3 regions of the Pectobacterium quasiaquaticum genome follow, and region 2 is predicted to be linked to each of the others. Evidence: predicted binding sites of a transcription regulator. Region 2 holds the regulator's gene; each other region holds the start of a gene.
The links. The regulator PurR, encoded in region 2, represses purine synthesis genes. The targets are predictions, from matches to a motif close to CANGCAAACGTTTGCNTG.

Region 1 (7,775 bases), 1.7 Mb from region 2:
CTTTTATTTCCTTTTTTGGTGATGGCATCCGTTGTCCCGATGCGACCTTGTTTCTCATCCATCTTTAACAGTACCGCGTAGGCACCCGCGCCAGACAGTTCGGAAACGATGTCATTGTGGTGAAACGCCACTTTCCCGCTTCCTTTTAGTGCCTGTAGTACGAGGGGAATCTGTGTCTCATTGAGCTGCCAGAGGTTGTCTCCGGTTGAGATGAGTTGTCCTTTATCCACACCGTCAATGGTTAGCGTGAGTGTGGTGCTTTTAGGAATTGCCTGGTATACCTCTGCGAGTATGACGTCGGCCGTTATTGGCGTATTTTGCCCAGCATGACGCGTGAGAAGCAGTGAGACTCCGGGAATATCCCCCTCTTCTCCCGTGTACTTCTCTTCTGGCGAGTAGCCGGCAGCCCGACACGTTAGCGTGTTATCACAGACCACTTCCCAGTCTTTATGAAAGAAAGTGCTATCAGCGAAGGTTGTGGCAAACGCCAGAACAGGAATCCCCGTGATCAGTGCCGTTAGCATAGAGAGGCGGGAAGGGAAAGAAAAAGTCATTTTCTATCAAGTCCTTGATTACGCGGTAGCTTGCTGCCTGCCTATTTTCGCTGCCAGAAAGCCAGTCGCTTTTTTGGTATATGCTAAGATGTTAGCGTTAGACGGCGTAATATTGCGAATATTTCTTGTCCGACCACTCCTTTATTAAACGTGAATCGGGTATGATGCCGCTGCCGTTAGCCGTTCATCGGCTGCTCAAAAATCCCCTCAGTGTTATCAGCATGTTTATCCTGCTTTTTAACCTCACGCGCGATAACGGTCAGAAACGGTTTTCCACACAATTGAAACGATCCCTATAAATAAGTGTCATGATAGATGTAGCGCGATGAGAACGACTCTTTATGCGGTACGCTGTTAATCACTTAAAGACGAGTATCATGAAAATTAAGCAAACATTTACCAGGGCACTACTCCACCCGCGCTATTGGATGACTTGGTTTGGCCTTGGCGTGCTGTTTTTATTAGTTCAACTCCCTTATCCGCTACTGATGAAACTCGGGAGCAGTGCAGGTCGTCTATCCCGTATCTTTCTTAAACGCCGGGTGTCGATTGCCAGACGCAATCTTGAATTGTGCTTCCCTACGATCTCCGACGGCGAAAGAGAAGCGATGATCGACAATAACTTCGCTTCGCTCGGGATGGCATTGGTTGAAACCGGTATGGCCTGGTTTTGGTCCGATCGCCGCGTGCGCCAGTGGTTTGATGTTTCAGGGCTGGAGCATTTACAGCGCGCTACCACAAGAGGTCAGGGCGTAATGGTGATTGGTATTCACTTTATGTCGTTGGAACTGGGCGGTAGGGCGATGGGGCTGTGTCAGCCAATGATGGCGATGTACCGTCCGCACAATAATAAAGCGATGGAAATGGTACAAACCTGGGGACGTTCTCGTTCCAACAAAGCGATGATCGACCGTAAAGATCTGCGTGGCATGGTGCAAGCGCTAAAACGGGGTGAAGCGGTATGGTTCGCTCCCGATCAGGACTACGGCCCTAAAGGCAGCGTTTTTGCCCCGTTCTTTGCGGTGAAAAATGCGGCAACCACGAACGGCACATACACGATTAGCCGTCTCGCAAAACCGGCGATGATGACGACAGTGCTGATTCGCAAACCCAATGCCTTGGGCTATCAACTGGTGATTCAACCTGAATTACAGGATTATCCTTATCACGATGAACAGGCCGCGGCGTGTTACATGAATAAGGTGATTGAGAAAGAAATCATGCGTGCGCCTGAGCAGTATCTCTGGCTGCACCGTCGTTTTAAAACGCGCCCGGCAGGGGAAGTGTCGCTTTACGCCTGAGGACAGTGTGGATGTTGGATGTACGTTGTGTTAAATGACGTAAGCGTTTGAAATTGGATGGTGCTTCAGCGCCATCCAACATATTGGCAAAAGAGTCCTTACGCATGATGCACAAACAAAAATGGCTACCGGATGGCAGCCATTTTAGGGTGGTTAACGTACTTAAGTACGATTAACGGAAGATAGCGTGGGGGTTAACACCGCGATAGGTTTTGCCCAACGCTTTTAATATTTGATTGATTTTGCGGACAACGCGCATCTTTTTTATCCCCACGATTCTTAAATAATTATTGGTTGAAAGTACCAAAGTTGATGTTGATGTTTTCAAACATAGCGATGATTTTGTTCAGCAGTTTCATGGTCATTTCCTCAGTGGTTAGTTGATTTGTTTTCTGTGATGCTGTTCACGTTTTTAAGAATACTCGCACTGATACGGGGGGTCAACTTTTTTGTGATGCGAATCACAAAAAAATGAACATTCAGTCTGTGAAGAGTAAACCGCTGTTTTGATTTCCGTCTAAGAACCCTTTCTGCTTTTTCTTCATACTGACCCACTTTCAGCGAGTTGCCTGATTGAGCATTACCTGTACTGGCTTGGTGCTTCCTTAGACAGATGAAGTGAGATAGGTAAATTGTCTCGATTAGCAGTTGAAATAAGCGCGGGTGAAGCGGGATAATCACGCGCTTCACATTGCTTGGCGCCGTTTTGTCCAGCTTGTTTTAGTACCACCTGTTTAATACAGCGGTGTTTTATAGGTCAATATCTAGATACGACAACGTTTTCCTGCTTTTCACCCAGCGAGTTAATCGTTTGCGTGCGGGGCTATATCCTAAATAATTCGAGTTGCAGGAAGGCGGCAAGCGAGGGTCAAATTCGTCGGGAACGAATTTGACCAGCCAAAGGCTGGCCTTCGGTGAGAGACAGGATGTCTCTCATTTAATCCCGATGAGCTTACTTGAGTAAGTGATTCGGGTGACTGAATGCAGCCAACGCACGTGCAGCTTGAAGAATGACGGGTATATACGGTTCATGATGCGCCAGCGATGTTGGTGCATTCGCGGGGCAAGGCCGCAGGAACCGTCAAAATCGATCTTAAATAATAATGGCATTTCAGGGGATACCACCATGTCAAACACCACCCGTCAGGCAGGCTCGCAAGGCACGCTTGATGCTTTTTTCAAAATCACACAGCGCGGCAGTAACGTGCGTCAGGAAGTGTTAGCTGGCCTGACGACGTTTCTGGCGATGGTTTACTCCGTGATTGTGGTTCCGAGTATGCTGGGCAAGGCTGGCTTCCCGCCTACCGCCGTGTTCGTTGCAACCTGTCTGGTTGCCGGGCTGGGGTCGCTGCTGATGGGATTATGGGCCAATCTGCCAATGGCGATTGGTTGCGCGATTTCGTTGACGGCGTTCACCGCGTTCAGCCTGGTGCTGGGTCAGCAAATTAGCATTCCTGTCGCGCTGGGAGCGATCTTCCTTATGGGGGTGCTGTTCAGCATCATTTCTGTCACGGGCATCCGCTCCTGGATCTTGCGTAACCTGCCGATGGGCGTGGCGCATGGCACGGGAATTGGTATCGGCCTGTTCCTGCTGATTATTGCCGCCAACGGTGTCGGTCTGGTGGTAAAAAACCCCATTGATGGCCTGCCAGTCGCGCTGGGTGATTTCACTTCTTTCCCCGTCATTATGTCTCTGCTGGGGCTGGCGGCGACTATCGGTTTAGAGAAACGTCGCGTACCGGGCGGTATTCTGCTGGTTATCATCGCGATCTCTATTCTGGGGCTGATTTTTGACCCGAAGGTAAAATACGCGGGCTTCTTTGCGCTGCCGAGCCTGACAGCGGCTGATGGTTCGTCGCTGATCTTCAGTCTGGATATCATGGGCGCATTGCAGCCGATGGTTCTGCCGAGCGTGCTGGCGCTGGTGATGACTGCTGTGTTCGATGCCACGGGGACGATCCGTGCCGTTGCCGGACAGGCGAACCTGCTGGATAAAGACGGGCAAATCATCAACGGTGGTAAAGCCCTGACCGCAGACTCCGTGAGCAGCATTTTCTCCAGCCTGGTCGGGACGTCGCCGGCTGCGGTTTACATCGAATCCGCAGCGGGCACGGCAGCCGGTGGTAAAACGGGCTTAACGGCAACCGTAGTCGGTGTACTGTTCCTTCTGCTGCTGTTTGTGTCTCCGTTAGCGTATCTGGTACCGGGCTATGCCACTGCACCCGCGCTGATGTACGTCGGCCTGCTGATGCTGGGCAACGTCTCCAAACTGAACTTTGATGACTTCGTGGATGCGATGTCTGGTCTGGTCTGTGCCGTATTCATCGTGCTGACCTGTAACATCGTGACCGGTATCATGCTGGGCTTTGGCGCGCTGGTATTAGGCCGCATCTTCTCTGGTGAATGGCGCAAACTTAACATCGGCACCGTGGTGATTGCTGTCGCGTTAGTGGTGTTCTACGCTGGTGGTTGGGCGCTGTAATCCTTTCCAACAGACCTTCTGGCACCGTCCAGAAGGTCTGTCATTCCTCATCTTTCCTTCTTCTCTCATTACCTACGCCAAACACGATTTTATGTGCCTTTTTATTGGCTTTAGGTTTAAGTTTTTTGTGTGATAATCAACTTGGTTATTAACCTCGGTTTTTCGGCTAAAAGTCTATTTTCATACCGAGCTAAATGCGTTAGACATGGAAGAGCAGTTTACTCGCTAACAGGCAGAATTTTTTGATTTAGGAGTACGTCTAAGGAAAGCATGGAAATATTTTTTACGATTCTTATTTTGACCCTGGTTGTATCCCTGTCTGGGGTTGTTACCCGCATTTTACCTTTTCAAATCCCTTTGCCTTTAATGCAAATCGCGCTGGGTGCCATCCTTGCCTGGCCTCAGTTCGGCTTGCACGTTGATTTCAATCCCGAGCTGTTTATGGTGCTCTTCATTCCGCCGTTGCTGTTTGCCGACGGCTGGAAAACACCGACGCGTGAGTTCCTGAGGCACGGTCGTGAAATTATTGGTCTGGCGCTGGTTTTGGTTCTGATTACCGTGGTGGGCATCGGCTATTTCATCTACTGGATGGTGCCAGGTATGCCGCTGATTGCAGCCTTCGCGCTTGCCGCCGTGCTGTCGCCAACGGATGCCGTTGCGCTGTCTGGTATCGTGGGTGAAGATCGTATTCCGAAAAAGCTGATGGGCATTTTGCAGGGCGAAGCGTTGATGAACGATGCGTCCGGTCTGGTGTCGCTAAAATTTGCTGTCGCGATTGCGATGGGCACGATGGTGTTTACGGTTTCCGGTGCCACGCTGGCGTTCATGCAGGTGGCGCTGGGCGGTCTGCTGGCGGGCGTCGGCGTGACCTGGCTATTCGGTAAATCGCTGCGTATTATCAGCCGCTGGAGCGGTGGCGATGCCGCAACGCAGATCGTGTTGCTGCTGCTGTTGCCTTTTGCGTCGTATCTGATTGCGGAACACATTGGTGTGTCGGGCATTCTGGCCGCGGTAGCCGCGGGGATGACGATGGGTCAATCGGGTGTCATTCGTAGCGCGCCGCTGACGATGCGGCTACGTGCGAACGGCGTATGGTCGATGTTGGAATTCGTGTTTAACGGCATGGTGTTCATCATGTTGGGCCTGCAATTGCCGGGCATTCTGGAAACTTCGGTGACGCAGGCTGAACTGGATCCAACGGTTGAAACCTGGATGCTGTTTACCGATATCGCGATCATCTATGGTGCTTTGCTGCTGCTGCGTTTCTGCTGGCTGTGGGTGATGAAAAAATACAGCATGCACATCCAGAAAAAGCGCCCGATGATCTTTGCTGAGTTTTCCACGCGCGAGCTGTGGATTGCGTCTTTTGCGGGCGTGCGAGGGGCGATTACGCTGGCGGGCGTGCTCTCTATTCCTCTGCTGCTGACGGACGGCACCGCGTTCCCGTCACGCTATCAACTGGTGTTTATCGCCACGGGCGTTATTCTGTTTTCTCTGCTGTGTGGCGTGCTGGCGTTGCCGTTTCTGTTGCGTGGTGTGGTGGTCGCGGACAAGACCGCGCATGCTAAAGAAATCCGCATGGCGCGTATGGCGGTGGCAGAAGTGGCGATCAAAAGTATGCACAAAATGGAGGAGCGTCTGGCCGCCGATCGGGAGGAAAACATTGATGAGCAGGTGCTGAAAGAAGTCAGTGCGCGCGTCATCGGTAATCTGCGCCGACGGCTCATTGATAAAGACGACCCTGAAAATGGCCTGCTGATTGAGAATCTGGAACGGCGTTTTCGCCTGACTGCGCTGAATTCTGAACGTGCAGAGCTGTATCACCTGCGTGCCACGCAGCAAATCAGCAATGAGACGTTGCAAAAAATGCTGCGCGATCTCGATCTGATGGAAGCGCTCCTTATCGAAAACGAGTAAGGCGCGGTGAGGCGATCCTCGTTACCGCGTTGATTTCTTTCTCTTCTCTATCCTTTTTCACCCTCCCCATGGCGTAAGTAATGGGGAGGTTTTTTATGCGTCCAGTCTAAGAACGACGTCAGGCGATTGTAAACTGCTTGTCACTAAATGATAATGATTGTTATTATCTGTAGGACTTTTCTCATAAGTGAAAAGCAGAGAAGTAAAAACCAGAGAAGTAAAAAATTAGAAGCAAAAAACGAGAAGCAAAAAACGGCCCGCACGGTATCAACATCGTGTGGGGTGAATAGCTGTTTGAAGGACCAGATAAAATAAACGGACATTAACCCTGAATTAATTAGGTAATAAGCCACGTTTATAGGGGAAAATTATGCGTGTATTAGTGGTTGATGATGATTCTGTGCTGTGCCATTGGCTGGGGTCTAAATTACATTCCCACGGCCATTCTTGCCGAATGGTGCACGATGGCGCACACGCATTAAAAGCAATCAAGGATGAAGTTTATGATGTCGTTCTGCTGGACAGAATGTTACCCATCATGGATGGATTTACGGTATTACGTGAATTACAAGGCTCACGTCATCCGCCTATTATGCTGCTCTCGGCGCTGGATCGTGATGTCGATCGGGTGATGGGCTTAGAGCTTGGTGCGGAGGATTATCTCGGCAAGCCTTTTAATTTTAATGAGCTTAGATTACGTCTGGATATTATGGCGCGGCGCGGTAAACACCATGTCGATAATCCTTCCATGCTGACCTTTGAAGACCTGCAGCTTGACCGTATGCAGCGTATTGCATGGCGCGGCGGTAAGCGTATCGATTTGACCGATAAAGAAATCAAATTACTGATTATATTAATGGAAAATCCGGGGCAGGCGATTACGCGTACGATGCTGTTAGAGCGCGTATGGGGCTACAATTTTGATCCGCAGACCAATCTGATCGACGTTCATATGTCAAAGCTGCGGGCAAAAATTGATAGAGGCTTCCCGCATCCATTAATTAAAACGCTAAGAGCGATGGGCTACGCACTAGGCGCGGTAGATAAGGACAAAACCGATGTTGGCAGCCACGCTGAATAAAATAAAAATAAAGAAGCTCGGGCAGCGCTGGCAGGTAAAAATAAAACACTGGCAATTACTGGGGGCAAGCCAATACCCTGGCTTTTTATGCACCTCTAATTTTCGCCAGGCAATAACCATTGTTTTTCTGTTCTTATTGATGATGCTGATGTGTATTGTCGGCTTCAGTTCATTAAGTGAAACGCTGATTAGAACGCATGTCCGTGAAGTTATTCTGGGTAATATTTACGACTACTCGATGCAGTCGCGTTTAACGAATGTCGATAGCCTGATTACGCAATTACGGCAGGATAATCGAGCGAAAGGGGATGAATTACCGCTGTTTCTGGTGATGGATAAACACGGTGATATTCTGTATCACAATCATCCCTTAAAAATGCATCCTTTACCCCCCTATTCTACCAATACGCACCCTCTGGAAATCCGACAGCATACCGATT
Region 2 (7,775 bases):
TATCGCTTTAGCGAGTTGAATCTGCGACTGCCCAGGGGGTAGATGGTATATGTTATGCAACGTGACCCAATGCGTCTGAGTCAGTTCAAGTGGTTTTAATCGATGATCGACCAGTGCACGCCATACGCGCACCAGACGGGCTAAATCAGATCCTAATGGCAATTCCATCACCTCTCCTTATTGTTAGCACGCTAAGTTATATCCCTGGATTGCAATCAACTCTGATTTATAAAAATAAAAAATGACTTTATTGTTGTAAAAATAGCTCCATATGAAATGGATTCTATCAAATAAACGTCTTTTAAAAATGATCTCAGGCTTATTTTATTCAATCCGAACGCGCCTGCGTTGCTTAAACAAAATTTCACGTAAATAGATCATCTAAGACAAGATAACTTAGAACAACGATGGCTGACGGGACTCTGCTGGTGTATCGGGTTTCTCTGAACGCTGTGACCGTTTCATTCTCTGCCGACACAAACGCAGCACATCCTGTTTCTGCGCATCACTCATTTGGCCCCAACTAAAGCGCTCATGACGACTGCGAAAGCAACCGCGACAATATCCGCTTTCACCCGCCTGACAAATACCACGGCATGGATTAGGGACAACAAAGAGTTCAAGTTGCTCTGGCACAACACCTCCTACTACAACTCTATTTATTGAAGCCCTGTTCTTTACCGCTGGCAAGCTCAAACGGACAGTCACAATGAAAATAATTAGGTAACCATTGTAATAACTGACGATTTTTTTACACGCCAGGCAGCCTAAAATTGCCACAACGCGCTATTTACCCCTCCTGAGAGTACGTTTTAACACAAACCTCACCATAGTGTCGCATTTTTAGCATCATCCCAACAGCTTGGACTCGGTAGCGCCACAACGCTATACTTCCCTCTTTGTTGCACTTTTAACGAGGACACTATGCGCTTACTTCACACCATGCTGCGTGTTGGCGATTTACAACGTTCTATCGATTTCTATACCCAAATCTTGGGCATGCGCGTGCTGCGCACCAGCGAGAATGCCGAATACAAATATACGTTGGCTTTCGTCGGTTATACCGAAGAGAGCGAAGGTGCAGTTATCGAATTGACCTACAACTGGGGCGTCGACAGCTATGATTTGGGCAACGCCTATGGTCATATCGCGCTGGGCGTTGACGATGTTGCCGCAACCTGTGAGCGTATCCGCAAAGCAGGTGGCAATGTAACGCGCGAAGCGGGCCCGGTCAAAGGCGGTACGACCGTGATCGCGTTCATCGAAGATCCAGACGGTTATAAAATCGAGTTGATCGAAAATGCCCACGCCGGTAACGGCATCGGTCAATAATCCCCCGCATTCTACAGGTGCTGCATCGGCACCTGTTCTCCCTCTTCTTCTGCTATCTCCACCCTTTGAAACCGCAACGGGCATGCTGCATCTCCGGCCAAAATTTGCAATAATGCGCGCTGCGTTTTGCTAACAATTAAGAGAAAAATGGCTGATAAAAGTGATCTGAACGCCCTGAGCGGCCGTTTTCGTGGATTTTACCCGGTAGTGATTGATGTTGAAACCGCCGGATTTAATGCGAAAACCGATGCCTTGCTGGAAGTTGCGGCGGTAACCTTAAAAATGGATCAAGACGGTTGGTTACAGCCAGATGAAACGCTACATTTTCATGTCGAGCCATTTGAGGGTGCGATTCTGGAACCCGCCGCACTGGCGTTTAATGGTATTGACCCTACCAATCCGCTGCGTGGCGCAGTGAGCGAATATGACGCGCTGCATGAAATTTTCAAAGTCGTGCGTAAAGGGATCAAAGATCAAGGCTGCAACCGCGCGATTATCGTGGCGCATAATGCCACTTTCGATCATAGCTTTATGGCTGCAGCAGCCGAGCGCTGTAGCCTGAAACGTAATCCCTTCCACCCTTTTGCCACTTTCGATACCGCGGCTCTCAGCGGACTGGTGTTAGGCCAAACGGTTCTTGCTAAAGCTTGTATTACCGCAGGAATAGCGTTTGACTCCAGCCAGGCCCACTCCGCGCTGTATGACACCAACCAGACGGCATTGCTTTTCTGTGAGTTGGTTAACCGCTGGAAACGTCTGGGCGGATGGCCGATTGCACTGGAAGAAAATTCGCTGGAAAACGCATCAGGCGAAGACTGAAAAGATTGAGATCAAAAAACGGGTGCCATAAAAGCACCCGTTGGAAGGATTCACGCACGCATCGTAATAACATTTGACATCGTCATTACGCAGGACGAAGGAATTACTCTTGCTCGGCCTGCTGCGCTTTATATTTGTCTGCCGTTTCTTTGATCAGCGGTTGCAGTTCACCACGCTGAAACATTTCTACCACGATATCACAACCGCCAACCAGCTCACCATCAACCCACAGTTGCGGGAATGTCGGCCAGTTCGCGTATTTCGGCAGTTCAGCACGAATGTCTGGATTCTGCAAAATATCAACATACGCAAAACGTTCGCCACAGGCAGATAACGCCTGAACCGTCTGCGCGGAAAAGCCACAGCTTGGCAATTTCGGGGAGCCTTTCATGTACAGCAGAATCGGGTTTTCAGCAATTTGGCGCTGAATTTTTTCAATTGTCGGTGTCGTCATCTTCTTGCTTCCTTAATTCTATAGGATGGCTAACGTCCAAAACGCTAGCCATGAGCCGCCGTCAGAGGTGCTACGACAGCGACATTGACTCAGTGATATTGTACCGATGCCACTGCCCACAAAAAAACGCCATTTTTTGTAGGGTTATTTTCTCTTGAAGGAATTTGTCATTGATGAAATCAACGCCAGAAAACGCTGATAAATCAATCGAAAAAATAACTATTAACGTTTTTTCACTATTCTGTATGAATAAAGCGACTGTGCCCACTTTTTTATGGCGCCGTTTTCAGGAATACTGTGAGGATTGAGCGAGTTAAGGATTATGTTCGGTCACTGTTATTATGCGCTTATTTATTACTCTTTTTATATTATTTTTCAGCAATCTATCCCTGAACGTGGTTCAGGCTGCGCCGCATACCCCGCATTCTGCGCCGAAGAAAAGCGCCGTGGTAGAAACGAATAAGAAAAGCCGCCAAACAAAGGGTAATGCTAAGTCACCGACGCCGATCAAAAGCAAAAAACCAGAACCTACCGCCGTCAGCAATAAACCCAAATCCCGCACCGCGAGCAAAGTGACAGAAAAAAAACCGTCACGGACGCAAAGCAGCACGCCCGCGCTCGTGAAAAAGAATCTTAAAAAGCTGAAGCCTGAAGAAGAGAAACAAACCACCGCACAAGCCAGAGTCAAAACCGGACTGAAGAAGACCGCACTCAAGGGGAAAGCGGATAAAAATCCAGCGCCGACAGAAAAAGGTATGGCGCTAAGCGCCGCACATAAAAAACGCTATCAGCATGCCAAAACGACCGCAATGAATAAATTGATGAGTCAGATAGGTAAGCCTTACCACTGGGGCGGTTCCTCTCCCTTTACCGGATTCGACTGTAGCGGACTGGTTTATTACGCCTACAAAGATGTCGTTAAGATCCAAATTCCACGCACTGCAAACGAAATGTATCACCTGCGTGATGCTGCTCCGATTAAAAAGAGTGAGCTGGAAAGTGGCGATCTGGTCTTCTTCCGCATCAATAATCGTGGGGCAGCCGATCACGTCGGGGTTTATCTGGGGGAAGGAAAATTTATTCAGTCGCCACGGACAGGCTCAGACATTCGTATCAGCAAGCTGAGTGAAGATTATTGGCAGGAGCACTACGTTGGTGCACGTCGCGTGGTCACACCGCAGACGATTCGTTAAGAGACAGATTATATCTGGTATACCCTAAATAATTCGAGTTTCAGGAAGGCGGCAAGCGAAGGAATCCCGATGAACTTACTCAAGTAAGTGATTCGGGTGAGTGAACGAAGCCAACGCACATGCAACTTGAAGTATGACGGGTATAAAACGATTCAGACACGTTTTATGCATCATCAACGTGTCTGAATACCTAACCCGCCCAGAGGCACCGTTCGGTTAGTTCAGCACCGCAATAAAACTAAACGCGATGATCACAGCCAACGAACCAACAGTTGTCAGCAAAGACATCTTCAGATCTGTATCCATGAATTACTCCTTATTAACGAACGAATTTTATCTGAAAGCTTCATCTGAAAAGACACCACCGTTCACAGCCAAACCCGTTTAGGTAGTAAAAGCCACAAATAATAGGGTTATTACGATTCTTTCATAATTGTAGCGAAAAATCTCGGACGAATGCATCACTAATAGTATAAATTAGCCCTTTCACTTTCATGATAAATCGGACACAATCCGCTGTTTATGAAAGCGCTACGTATCAGTCGAAAAACGTCAACCCAGATCCCTTCGGTATAACATTCGGCATTCTCCTTCTGAAATCCTGTTTTTTAGCTTAGAAGAAGAACATTAAACGTAGGCAAACGATTAACAATATACTTACGTCTATAACAGGTAAGTTCAGGAGTCATTTTTAGATGGCAACGATTAAAGATGTGGCAAAACGTGCTGGCGTTTCCACCACAACCGTATCGCACGTGATCAATAAAACACGTTTCGTCGCCGAAGAGACTAAGGCAGCCGTCAGGGCAGCAATCAAAGAATTGCACTATTCACCCAGCGCCGTCGCCCGCAGCCTCAAAGTTAATCACACTAAATCTATCGGCTTGCTGGCCACTTCCAGTGAAGCACCCTATTTCGCCGAGATCATTGAAGCCGTTGAAAATAGCTGCTACGCCAAAGGCTACACGCTGGTGCTGTGTAATTCGCATAACGACATCGGCAAGCAGCGCGCTTATCTTTCCATGCTGGCGCAAAAACGCGTCGACGGCCTGCTGGTAATGTGCGCCGAATATCCACCAGAGCTGTTGTCGATGTTGGAAGATTATCGCAGCATTCCGATGGTCGTGATGGACTGGGGACAGATGCACAGCGATTTTACCGATACGATTATCGATAACGCCTTTGAAGGCGGTTATATGGCAGGCCGCTACCTGATTGAACGCGGCCATCGGGATATCGGCGCCATCCCCGGCACTCAAGAACGCAACACCGGCAGCGGACGCTACCTCGGCTTTTTGAAAGCGCTGAAGGAAGCCGACATCACCGTACGCGACGAATGGGTGGTTCGAGGCGATTTTGAACCAGAATCCGGCTATAAAGCCATGCATCAGATCCTCGCACAGAAACAGCGTCCAACGGCTGTATTCTGCGGCGGCGATATTATGGCGATGGGGGCCATCTGTGCGGCTGACGAGCTGGGTCTGCGCGTGCCGCAGGATATTTCGGTGATCGGTTATGACAACGTGCGCCACGCGCGTTTCTTTACGCCTGCGCTGACCACCATCCACCAGCCAAAGGAGCGTCTGGGTCAATCCGCGTTCTCTATGCTACTGGATCGAATCACTAGTAAACGGGAAGATGCGCACGTCATTGAAGTGCACCCGACGTTGATTGAGCGCCGCTCGGTGGCAGACGGCCCCTACCTCGACTATCGCCGCTAGTCGCCGCTATTCTGTACAGCCGTTTTTCTTATTCCTGCCTGCATCCTCTCTCTGCTTCAGCCAATTCTCTTGTATGCTGGCTGAAGCCGTTATAATTCTATACCCTAAATAATTCGAGTTGCATGAAGGCGGCAAGCGAGGGAATCCCGATGAGCTTACTCAAGTAAGTGATTCGGGTGAGTGAACGTAGCCAACGTACATGCGGCTTGAAGTATGACGGGTATAATACCGTGTTTCATTTTCTCTGGTGACAGCCGATACCTCGGCTGCGATAAGTGTTGTCCAGGTATGTTTTACGATACTTTTACATGTGAAAAGTTAAGGAGACATGATGGGTTTACCTTATACAGAAGAATGGGATCCTAATACCGCGCCCTGGTTCCACATCGTGCAAGACATGCTGGCCAGCGCGGATATCGCCATCAACGGCACTCGCCCTTTTGACATCCGCGTGACCAACCCCAATTTCTTTAAACGTATCCTGCGTGAGGGATCGCTGGGGCTGGGAGAAAGCTACATGGATGAATGGTGGGAGTGTGAACGGCTGGATATGTTTTCCCATCGCGTCATGCGCGCGGGGCTGGATGCCAGGCTGCCCCGCCGTCTGCACGACCTGACGCGCGTCGCCCTCTCCCGCGTCACGAATTTACAATCCCGTCGACGCGCTCAGGTTGTCGGTAAAGCGCATTACGATTTAGGTAACGACCTCTTTACCCTGATGCTGGATCCCTATATGCAATACTCCTGCGCCTATTGGAAACAGGCACAGACGCTGGAACAGGCGCAGGAAGATAAACTCGCCATGATCTGCGAAAAGCTCCAGTTAACATCAGGGATGACGCTGCTGGATATCGGCTGTGGCTGGGGCGGGTTGGCCGAATTCGCGGCACGTCACTACGGTGTTTCAGTGTACGGCATCACCATTTCCAGAGAACAACAGGTGCTGGCACAGCGACGTTGTCAGGATCTGAACGTCACCATTGAATTACAGGATTACCGCGATCTCGATCGGCAATTCGATCGCGTGGTGTCAGTTGGCATGTTTGAACACGTCGGGCCACGCAACTATGACAATTATTTCCGCGTCGTGCGGCGTAATCTAAAACCCGATGGGCTGTTTCTGCTACATACCATCGGGGCCAATAAGACCAATCCGCACATCGATCCCTGGATTCATAAATACATCTTCCCCAACGGCTGTATTCCCTCCGTACAGCATATTGCGCAGGCAAGCGAGCCTTATTTGGTGATGGAAGACTGGCATAATTTCGGTGCTGATTACGATCGTACCTTAATGGCCTGGCACGCTCGCTTTCAGCAGAACTGGCCACGGCTTTCCACACGCTACACGGCCCGCTTCCGCCGGATGTTCAGCTACTATCTTAACTTTTGTGCAGGGGCTTTCAGAGCAAGGGAACTTCAGCTCTGGCAGGTCTTGTTCAGCACGGATGGGGTCGACGGTGGATTGCGCGTTGCGCGCTGACAGCATTGTGTGTTGACAGAAAGTCGTGTGCTGACTGAAAAGAGAAACCGGACGAGGCTATTCGTCCGGTTTACAAGCACAGGCAACGCGAAAATTACTCTTCTTTGCCCAGGTCACTCGCCTGCTTACTCGCCAACACGCGCTCGACCGTATCGACTACGGCCTGTGTCTGCGGGTCGATTTCGATATTAATGCGATTTCCCAGACGCTTCTGCCCCAGCGTGGTGCGATTCAGCGTTTCTGGAATTAAATGCACGCAGAAGCGTCCACGGGTTACTTCTCCTACCGTCAGGCTGATACCGTCAATCCCAACGAAGCCTTTATGTAGCACGTATTTCATCAGTGCTTCATCTGCCAGACGGAACCAAATCTGATGGTTATTCTCTGACACCTGAATCTTCACCACTTCCGCCGTACACATGATGTGGCCTGACATGACGTGCCCACCGATCTCATCACCGAATTTTGCGGCACGCTCAATATTGACGACATCACCTTCATGGATATCGCCCAGATTCGTTAACCGCAGCGTTTCCTTCATGAGATCAAAACTGACACGATCGCCGTCAATGGCGGTTACCGTCAGGCAGCAACCGTTGTGCGCCACCGAAGCGCCGGGCACGAGCCCTGGCAACAGGTCGGGAGGGAGCTGGACAATGTGCGTGCGAAAGTTGGATTTTTCTTCAATCGACACCACCGGCGCGGTGCCCTGAACAATACCGGTAAACATGCGGTTTGCCTCTTAAAAACAAAGAAATGACGTTGTGCAGTGT
Region 3 (7,775 bases), 540 kb from region 2:
TCACTTGTGAAGCTGTAGTGTTGCGATTAAGCGTCGAATAACGGTGCAAAATGTCACTTTACAACAAAACTATTTCACCTGCGTTATCCGAACATCGTGTTGAGTCTGATTATCATACTGTACAGGTAATTCCTGCCATCTTTCCATGCCCGTAGTCTCTGACCATATCAAGATGAAACAGGGTGATGATACCGCTCATTTTTCATAGGTATAACTCAAAAACAAAGCACAACATAAACTTATCTATCACCTGAAGGGGTTAATCAATCGTTCGTCTTTATCAAAGCGTGATTCACGCAGGGCCTCTTTGACCCGTTTCAGGTTATCACGAAATTTTTCCCCACGGCGCAGCGTGAACCCTGTCGCCAGAACGTCGATCAATGTCAACTGAGCGATACGGGACACCATCGGCATATAGACATCGGTATCTTCGGGCACATCAAGCCGCAAGGCCAGGGACGCCTCACGCGCTAGCGGCGTGCCATCCGAGGTGATGGCGATAACGGTCGCGTCGTTCTCGCGTGCCAACTGCGCCATGTCGACCAGACTTTTGGTTCTGCCAGTGTGGGAGATCAATACCACGACGTCGCCGTCGCTGGAATTCATACAGCTCATACGCTGCATAACGATGTCATCGAAATAGACGACGGGGATATTGAAGCGGAAAAATTTGTTCATCGCATCATGTGCGACAGCAGCGGAAGCGCCCAGGCCAAAGAAAGAGATTTTCTTCGCCTGTGTCAGCAAATCCACGGCGCGGTTGACAGCGGCGACATCCAGACTGGATTTCACCTGCTCCAGACCAGCCATGGCGGATTCAAAAATTTTACTGGTATAGGCATCAACGTTGTCATCTTCTTCAACGTTACGGTTCACATACGGTGTACCGTTTGCCAGACTTTGCGCCAGATGTAGTTTAAAATCGGGAAAACCTTTAGTTTCAAGGCGGCGACAAAAACGATTAACCGTTGGCTCGCTGACATCGGCCATTTTGGCTAAGGTCGCGATGCTGGAGTGAATGGCTGTCTGTGGCGTGCTCAGGATCACTTCAGCAACTTTTCTTTCTGACTTGCTCAAGAGTTCTAAGTGACTCTGGATTTTTTCCAGCATATTCATACGACAAGGGCCATGTAAGTTTTTTCCAATTCCAACTAAAGGTACACTGGCATGCATTACGTGAAAAAATGCACGTCGTGAAAATATACTACGACCCTGTAGTGGTTGGCAGAGGGCAACAGGCTAAGTTGGGTCCTTTTTTTGCCAGAACATGACATGTGTCTAACTTTCAGAAAAGTAATCGACTGTCAGAAACGACGAAAAATTTCATTTTAGGGCGAATGCATAAGTGACTTCAGCCACTGTACAGACCGATTTATGCATGGTTTTCAGTCAATGCCGACCATTATTTGGCATTTTTATGATGGGTTTACTGGCTGTAGTCAAAAAGAGTACATTATCGCTGTAATAAAATTACAGCATCCTGCAACGAGGAGATGAACATGGCGGTAACTTCAACAGCCCAAGCGTGCGATCTGGTTATTTTCGGTGCTAAGGGCGATCTGGCACGCCGTAAATTGCTGCCTTCCCTTTACCAGTTGGAAAAAGCAGGTCACATCCATGCGGACACCAGAATTATCGGGGTGGGCCGTGCGGATTGGGATAAAGCGGAGTATACCCGCGTCGTGCGCGAAGCGCTTGACACCTTTATGAAAGAAGCCATCGACGATAAGTTGTGGGAAACGCTAAGCAGTCGGCTGGATTTCTGCAATCTTGATGTGGAAGACACCAAAGCGTTCAACAAACTGGGCAAGATGCTTGACCAGAAAAACCGGACTACCATCAACTATTTTGCTATGCCGCCGAGTACATTCGGTGCGATCTGCAAAGGGTTGGGAACCGCAGGGCTGAATAAAGAGCCCGCGCGTGTGGTAATGGAAAAACCGCTTGGGACCGATCTGGCGTCTTCTCGCGTCATTAACGATCAGGTCGCGGAATTCTTTAACGAGTGTCAGGTTTACCGTATCGACCACTATCTGGGTAAAGAAACCGTTCTGAACCTGCTGGCGCTGCGTTTTGCCAACTCGCTGTTCTCCTCAAACTGGGACAACCGGACGATCGACCATGTGCAGATCACGGTAGCCGAGGAAGTTGGGATTGAAGGGCGCTGGGGCTACTTTGATAAAGCCGGCCAGATGCGCGATATGATCCAGAACCACCTGTTACAAATTTTGACGATGATTGCGATGTCGCCGCCGTCTGATTTGACGACCGACCGCATCCGTGATGAAAAAGTGAAAGTGCTGCGTTCACTGCGTCGTATCGATCGCTCCAACGTGCATGAAACGACCGTACGCGGCCAATACACGGCTGGTTTTGTTCAGGGACATAAAGTGCCGGGTTATCTGGAAGAAGAGGGCGCGAACAAAAGCAGTAGCACGGAAACCTTCGTTTCGATTCGCGTTGATATTGACGACTGGCGCTGGTCTGGCGTGCCGTTCTACCTGCGTACGGGTAAACGTCTGCCGACCAAATGTTCAGAAGTCGTCGTGTACTTTAAAAACCCAGCGCTGAACCTGTTCCATGATTCCTACCAGCAGTTGCCGCAGAACAAGCTGATCATTCGTTTGCAGCCGGATGAAGGTGTGGAAATTCAGATTCTGAACAAAATCCCAGGGTTAGAGCACAAACACCGCCTGCAAACGGTAAAACTGGATCTGAGCTTCTCGGAAACCTTTAATCAGCAGCATTTAGCGGATGCTTACGAGCGTCTGCTGCTGGAAACCATGCGTGGGATTCAGGCGCTGTTCGTCCGCCGTGATGAAGTTGAAGAAGCTTGGAAATGGGTGGATTCCATCATGGATGCGTGGTCGATGGACAACGATGCACCGAAGCCGTATCAGGCAGGAAGCTGGGGGCCGGTGGCATCCGTGGCGATGATTACCCGCGATGGCCGTTCCTGGAATGAGTTTGAGTAATTTTTTGGTAATACGTCAGTAATGGGGGGCTGGCCGACAACGGTCGGCCTCCCACAGTTTTTAATGTATGGCTCACGGTGCGGTCGGACATCTGCGGCGACGCAGATCCCTGTGGCAGGGGCGCGCTATATAATTAATGATGCCTTCGGGCATGACTGGAGATAACTTTTGATGAAAAACTGGAAAACGAGCGCGGAACAGATTTTGACAACGGGTCCTGTTGTTCCTGTGATTGTGGTCAACAAACTGGAACACGCAGTGCCGATGGCAAAAGCGTTAGTCGCGGGCGGCGTTCGCGTTCTGGAACTGACATTGCGTACCGATTGTGCCATCGACGCGATTCGCGCGATTGCGAAAGAAGTACCGGAAGCTATCGTGGGTGCGGGTACGGTAACAAACCCTGAGCAACTGGCTGCGGTGGTTGAGGCGGGTGCGCAGTTTGCCATCAGTCCAGGTCTGACCGAACCGCTGCTGAAAGCCGCAACGGAAGGCAATATCCCGTTGATCCCGGGTATCAGCACCGTATCTGAACTGATGCTGGGTATGGATTACGGCCTGCGTGAGTTCAAATTCTTCCCAGCGGAAGCTAATGGCGGCGTGAAAGCGCTTCAGGCGATCGCAGGTCCGTTTGCTCAGATCCGTTTTTGCCCAACCGGTGGTATTACGCCGAATAATTACCGCGACTATCTGGCGCTGAAAAGCGTGCTGTGCGTGGGTGGCTCCTGGCTGGTGCCGAACGACGCGCTGGAAAGCGGTGATTACGCACGTATTACGGAACTGGCACGTGAAGCCGTTGCGGGTGCAAAAGCGTAAGTTTGCTCGTGACTGAATGACGAAGGCCACTCACTGCGAGTGGCCTTTTTTTATGTCGGGCAATTTATCTGTCGTCAGTGATGTCTGATTTCACCCGTCAGCAATAGAACGGTATCAGCCGCTGACTTTTACGCCCGCGGCAACGCGCTTGGCGATGGCTACGGCATCATCCGTGGTTTCCGCACTGGCTAACGCGACCCCCATACGGCGCTTGCCGCTGATATCCGGTTTACCAAACAGACGAATTTGCGTATGAGGCAGCAGTGCGCTTTCCAGCCCCTGATAACGCACGTTGTTGCTAGCCAGTTCCGGTAAAATCACGGCGGAAGCCGATGCGCCATACTGACGAACTGCGCCAATGGGCAGCCCCAGGAAAGCACGCACGTGCAGTGCAAACTCGGACAGATCCTGAGAAATCATCGTCACCATGCCGGTATCGTGCGGGCGAGGGGAGACTTCACTGAAAATAACCTCATCGCCGCAGACGAACAGCTCCACGCCAAACAGGCCATAGCCGCCGAGCGCTTTCACGACATCGCTGGCCATCTTCTGTGCGCGTTCCTGCGCCAGCGCGCTCATCTGCTGTGGCTGCCAGGATTCACGATAGTCACCGTCTTCCTGTCGATGACCGATTGGCGCACAGAAATGAATGCCGTCAACCGCATGGATCGTCAGTAAGGTGATCTCAAAATCAAAATTAACCAGCCCTTCCACGATGACGCGCCCGCCACCTGCTCGTCCACCCTGCTGGGCATAGTACCACGCCTGATCTAATTGCTCCGCAGAGCGAATCAGGCTTTGCCCTTTGCCAGAGGAACTCATGACCGGCTTAACAATACAAGGGTAACCAATCGCCTCTACCGCCTGGCGAAAGTTCTCTTCGCTGTCGGCAAAACGGTAGGTGGAAGTGGGAACGCCGAGCGTTTCAGCGGCCAGACGACGGATACCTTCGCGATTCATCGTCAGGCGCGTCGCTTCGGCACAAGGAACAACATGGTGACCCTGCTTTTCCAGCGCCACCAGCATGTCAGTTGCGATGGCTTCGATTTCCGGCACGATGTAATCAGGACGTTCGGCTTCAACCAACGCTTTTAATGCATCGCCATCCAACATATTGATGACGTGGCTGCGATGCGCAACCTGCATGGCGGGGGCATCGGCATAGCGATCGACCGCGATCACTTCGATTCCCAGGCGCTGACACTCAATCGCCACTTCTTTGCCTAATTCACCGGAGCCAAGCAGCATCACTCGTGTGGCATCCGCACGCAGGGCGGTTCCAATTGTTAACATAACCTTATACCTGATCGGGTTGTGAAAAATGGCCGCAGTATAAACGAAAACGTTTGCGTACGCATTAATGAGGGCAGGCAGTGGAATGCGATGCGCAAAAGCGCACCAAGAGACAATGACGTGGCTTGGCATTGCCTGGCAATCGTGCCACTCTTCTTGCAAAGCAAAAATTTTATGTCAAGACAACGAGATCCGACGCCATGAAGACACCGCAAGCTGAAAAAAGACCCCATGCACTAAGTACACATGGCGATACGCGTATCGACAATTATTACTGGCTGCGTGATGACCAGCGTACCGATCCGCAGGTGTTGGACTATCTGAAGCAGGAAAACGCCTACAGTGAAGCTGTCATGTCACCTCATGACGCACGCAAGCGGGCACTGTATGACGAAATGGTTAAACGCATTCCGTCGACGGATATGTCTGTGCCGTATATCAGAAAAGGCTATCGCTACCAAAGCCGCTATGAGCAAGGGAAAGAGTATGCCATCTATCTGCGCCAGCCTGAGCAGGCAACAGACGTGTGGGAAACGCTGCTGGATGGGAATCAACGTGCGGAAGGGCATGAATTTTACAGTCTCGGCACGCTTGAGGTTAGCCCTGACAACACGCTGCTGGCGCTTTCGGAGGACTTTTTATCCCGTCGGCAGTACACGCTGCGTTTTCGCGATCTGAACAGCGGCGAGTGGTTACCCGATGTGATCGAAAATGTGACCGCAGGGGCGGAATGGTCGGCGGATTCGACGGTTCTGTATTACGTGCGCAAACATGAGCAAACGCTGTTGCCATATCAGGTCTATCGCCACCGTCTGGGGAGTGATCCGGCGTTGGATGAGCTGGTCTATGAAGAGAAAGACGACACCTATTACGTTAGCCTGAGTAAAACGACATCAGAGCACTACATCACTATTTATCTCAGTAGCACGACGACGAGCGAGGTGTTGTTGCTTGACGCGACGCGCCCGGATGCGTTGCCGCAGGTAGGCATTCCACGTCGAAAAGATCATGAATATGGCATCGATCACTATCAGGATAAGTTTTATCTGCGCTCCAATCGGGAAGGGAAAAATTTTGGCCTCTACCGTTCGGATAGGCCCGATGAGCAAACGCTGGAAACGCTGATTGCACCACATGAACACCGTGTACTGGAAGGTTTTGAGCTGTTCCGTGACTGGCTGGTGGTTGAAGAACGGGAGCGCGGTTTGACCCGCTTGCGCCAGATTCACTGGCAGACGCAGGAAGAAAAAGCGATCGCCTTTAATGATGCGAGCTATGTGACGTGGCTATCGTACAACCCTACGCCAGAAACGGCATTGATGCGGTATGGCTATTCATCAATGACAACGCCCAGCACGCTGTATGAATTGAATCTGGACACAGGCGGGCAGCAGTTACTTAAACAAGCCGAAGTGAAAGATTTCTCACCGGAAAACTACCGGAGCGAGCGCTTGTGGATCACGGTTCGGGATGGCTTCGACGTTCCCGTTTCCCTCGTTTATCATCGCGATCATTTCAGCCCAGGCAAGAACCCGATACTGGTCTACGGCTATGGTGCTTATAGCCATAGCATGGATCCTGATTTTAGCGTTAGCCGTCTGAGCTTGCTGGACAGAGGATTCGTCTTTGCCTTAACGCACATTCGCGGTGGCGGTGAGCTGGGTCAGCAGTGGTACGACGATGGTCGCCTGCTCAATAAAATGCATTCCTTCACCGATTTCATCGATGTGTCTCAGGCATTGATAGAAAAAGGTTATGGCGATAGGAACAATATGTTCGCTATGGGGGGCAGCGCGGGCGGACTATTGATGGGCGCGGTAGTGAACATGGCTCCCGATCTATTTAAGGGCGTTGTTGCTCAGGTTCCATTCGTTGATGTGCTGACGACAATGCTGGATGAGTCTATTCCGTTGACGACCGGCGAGTATGACGAGTGGGGCGATCCGAATGAAAAAATCTATTATGACTACATCAAACAATACAGCCCCTATGATGGCATTACCGCGCAACGCTATCCGCATTTGCTGGTAACTACTGGGTTACACGACTCTCAGGTTCAGTATTGGGAACCTGCGAAGTGGGTGGCGAAATTGCGGGAAGTTAAAACGAACGATCGTTTGGTGCTGCTGTACACCGATATGGATGCGGGACACGGTGGAAAATCCGGTCGTTTTAAACGCTATGATGACATTGCATTGGAATATGCTTTTCTGCTGATGGTGCTTGAAATGGTTGAGGATGCGCGCGAATAAGAGCTTACAACTGTGGTTATGAGGGTAAACCCATTTTGGGGTTTACCCGATCGGCATGGCTCATTACTTAGGACACATCACATCTCAGGTTATATCAGCCTGGGGTTTCTTCGCCTTTTTATCGGCCCGTTTTTCGGCGGCCGTTTTCAGGGGCTTCTTCTTACTGTTCTTTTTGCTATCCAGTCCTTTACTCATAATTACCTCTCTTGATAAAAGGTCAGGTTGTTACACCATTAACCGCTTGTGCGGCCCGATATGCAAGCAGAAAATCATTTTTGCTGTATAAGAATGTAACCCGTGGAAAGGGGGGCCACGGCAAGGCAGCTTTCGAGCGGAATCGCTATTTAGACTTGGGTTCGTAGGGTAAACGAGAGAACTGCAGTGAACGCTGGCGGTAAAACATCACGCGTTCGCGAAAGTAGTAGCGCAAGTTCTCGGGCTG

Region 1: a site for PurR is predicted at 2,750-2,767, ahead of IG609_RS03405 (NCS2 family permease). Genes of this name have one in related genera too.
Region 3: a site for PurR is predicted at 5,124-5,141, ahead of purT (formate-dependent phosphoribosylglycinamide formyltransferase). Genes of this name have one in related genera too.

Annotation. Positions count from the first base shown of each region.
Region 1 is NZ_CP065177.1:725,875-733,649, forward strand. Features, by position in the region: gene IG609_RS03395 (DUF1176 domain-containing protein) at 1-554, opposite strand, end outside; gene lpxP (kdo(2)-lipid IV(A) palmitoleoyltransferase) at 932-1,855, shown strand; gene IG609_RS03405 (NCS2 family permease) at 2,982-4,337, shown strand; gene IG609_RS03410 (Na+/H+ antiporter) at 4,608-6,254, shown strand; gene IG609_RS03415 (response regulator transcription factor) at 6,625-7,335, shown strand; gene IG609_RS03420 (sensor histidine kinase) at 7,313-7,775, shown strand, end outside.
Region 2 is NZ_CP065177.1:2,452,753-2,460,527, forward strand. Features, by position in the region: gene slyA (transcriptional regulator SlyA) at 1-168, opposite strand, end outside; gene IG609_RS11250 (DUF1289 domain-containing protein) at 397-636, opposite strand; gene gloA (lactoylglutathione lyase) at 925-1,332, shown strand; gene rnt (ribonuclease T) at 1,480-2,151, shown strand; gene IG609_RS11265 (Grx4 family monothiol glutaredoxin) at 2,255-2,605, opposite strand; gene IG609_RS11270 (C40 family peptidase) at 2,947-3,798, shown strand; gene cydH (cytochrome bd-I oxidase subunit CydH) at 4,015-4,104, opposite strand; gene purR (HTH-type transcriptional repressor PurR) at 4,494-5,519, shown strand; gene cfa (cyclopropane fatty acyl phospholipid synthase) at 5,851-7,002, shown strand; gene IG609_RS11290 (riboflavin synthase) at 7,097-7,732, opposite strand.
Region 3 is NZ_CP065177.1:1,914,795-1,922,569, forward strand. Features, by position in the region: gene IG609_RS08805 (MurR/RpiR family transcriptional regulator) at 247-1,116, opposite strand; gene zwf (glucose-6-phosphate dehydrogenase) at 1,500-2,975, shown strand; gene IG609_RS08815 (bifunctional 4-hydroxy-2-oxoglutarate aldolase/2-dehydro-3-deoxy-phosphogluconate aldolase) at 3,147-3,788, shown strand; gene purT (formate-dependent phosphoribosylglycinamide formyltransferase) at 3,903-5,081, opposite strand; gene IG609_RS08825 (S9 family peptidase) at 5,282-7,333, shown strand; gene IG609_RS08830 (DNA polymerase III subunit theta) at 7,674-7,775, opposite strand, start outside.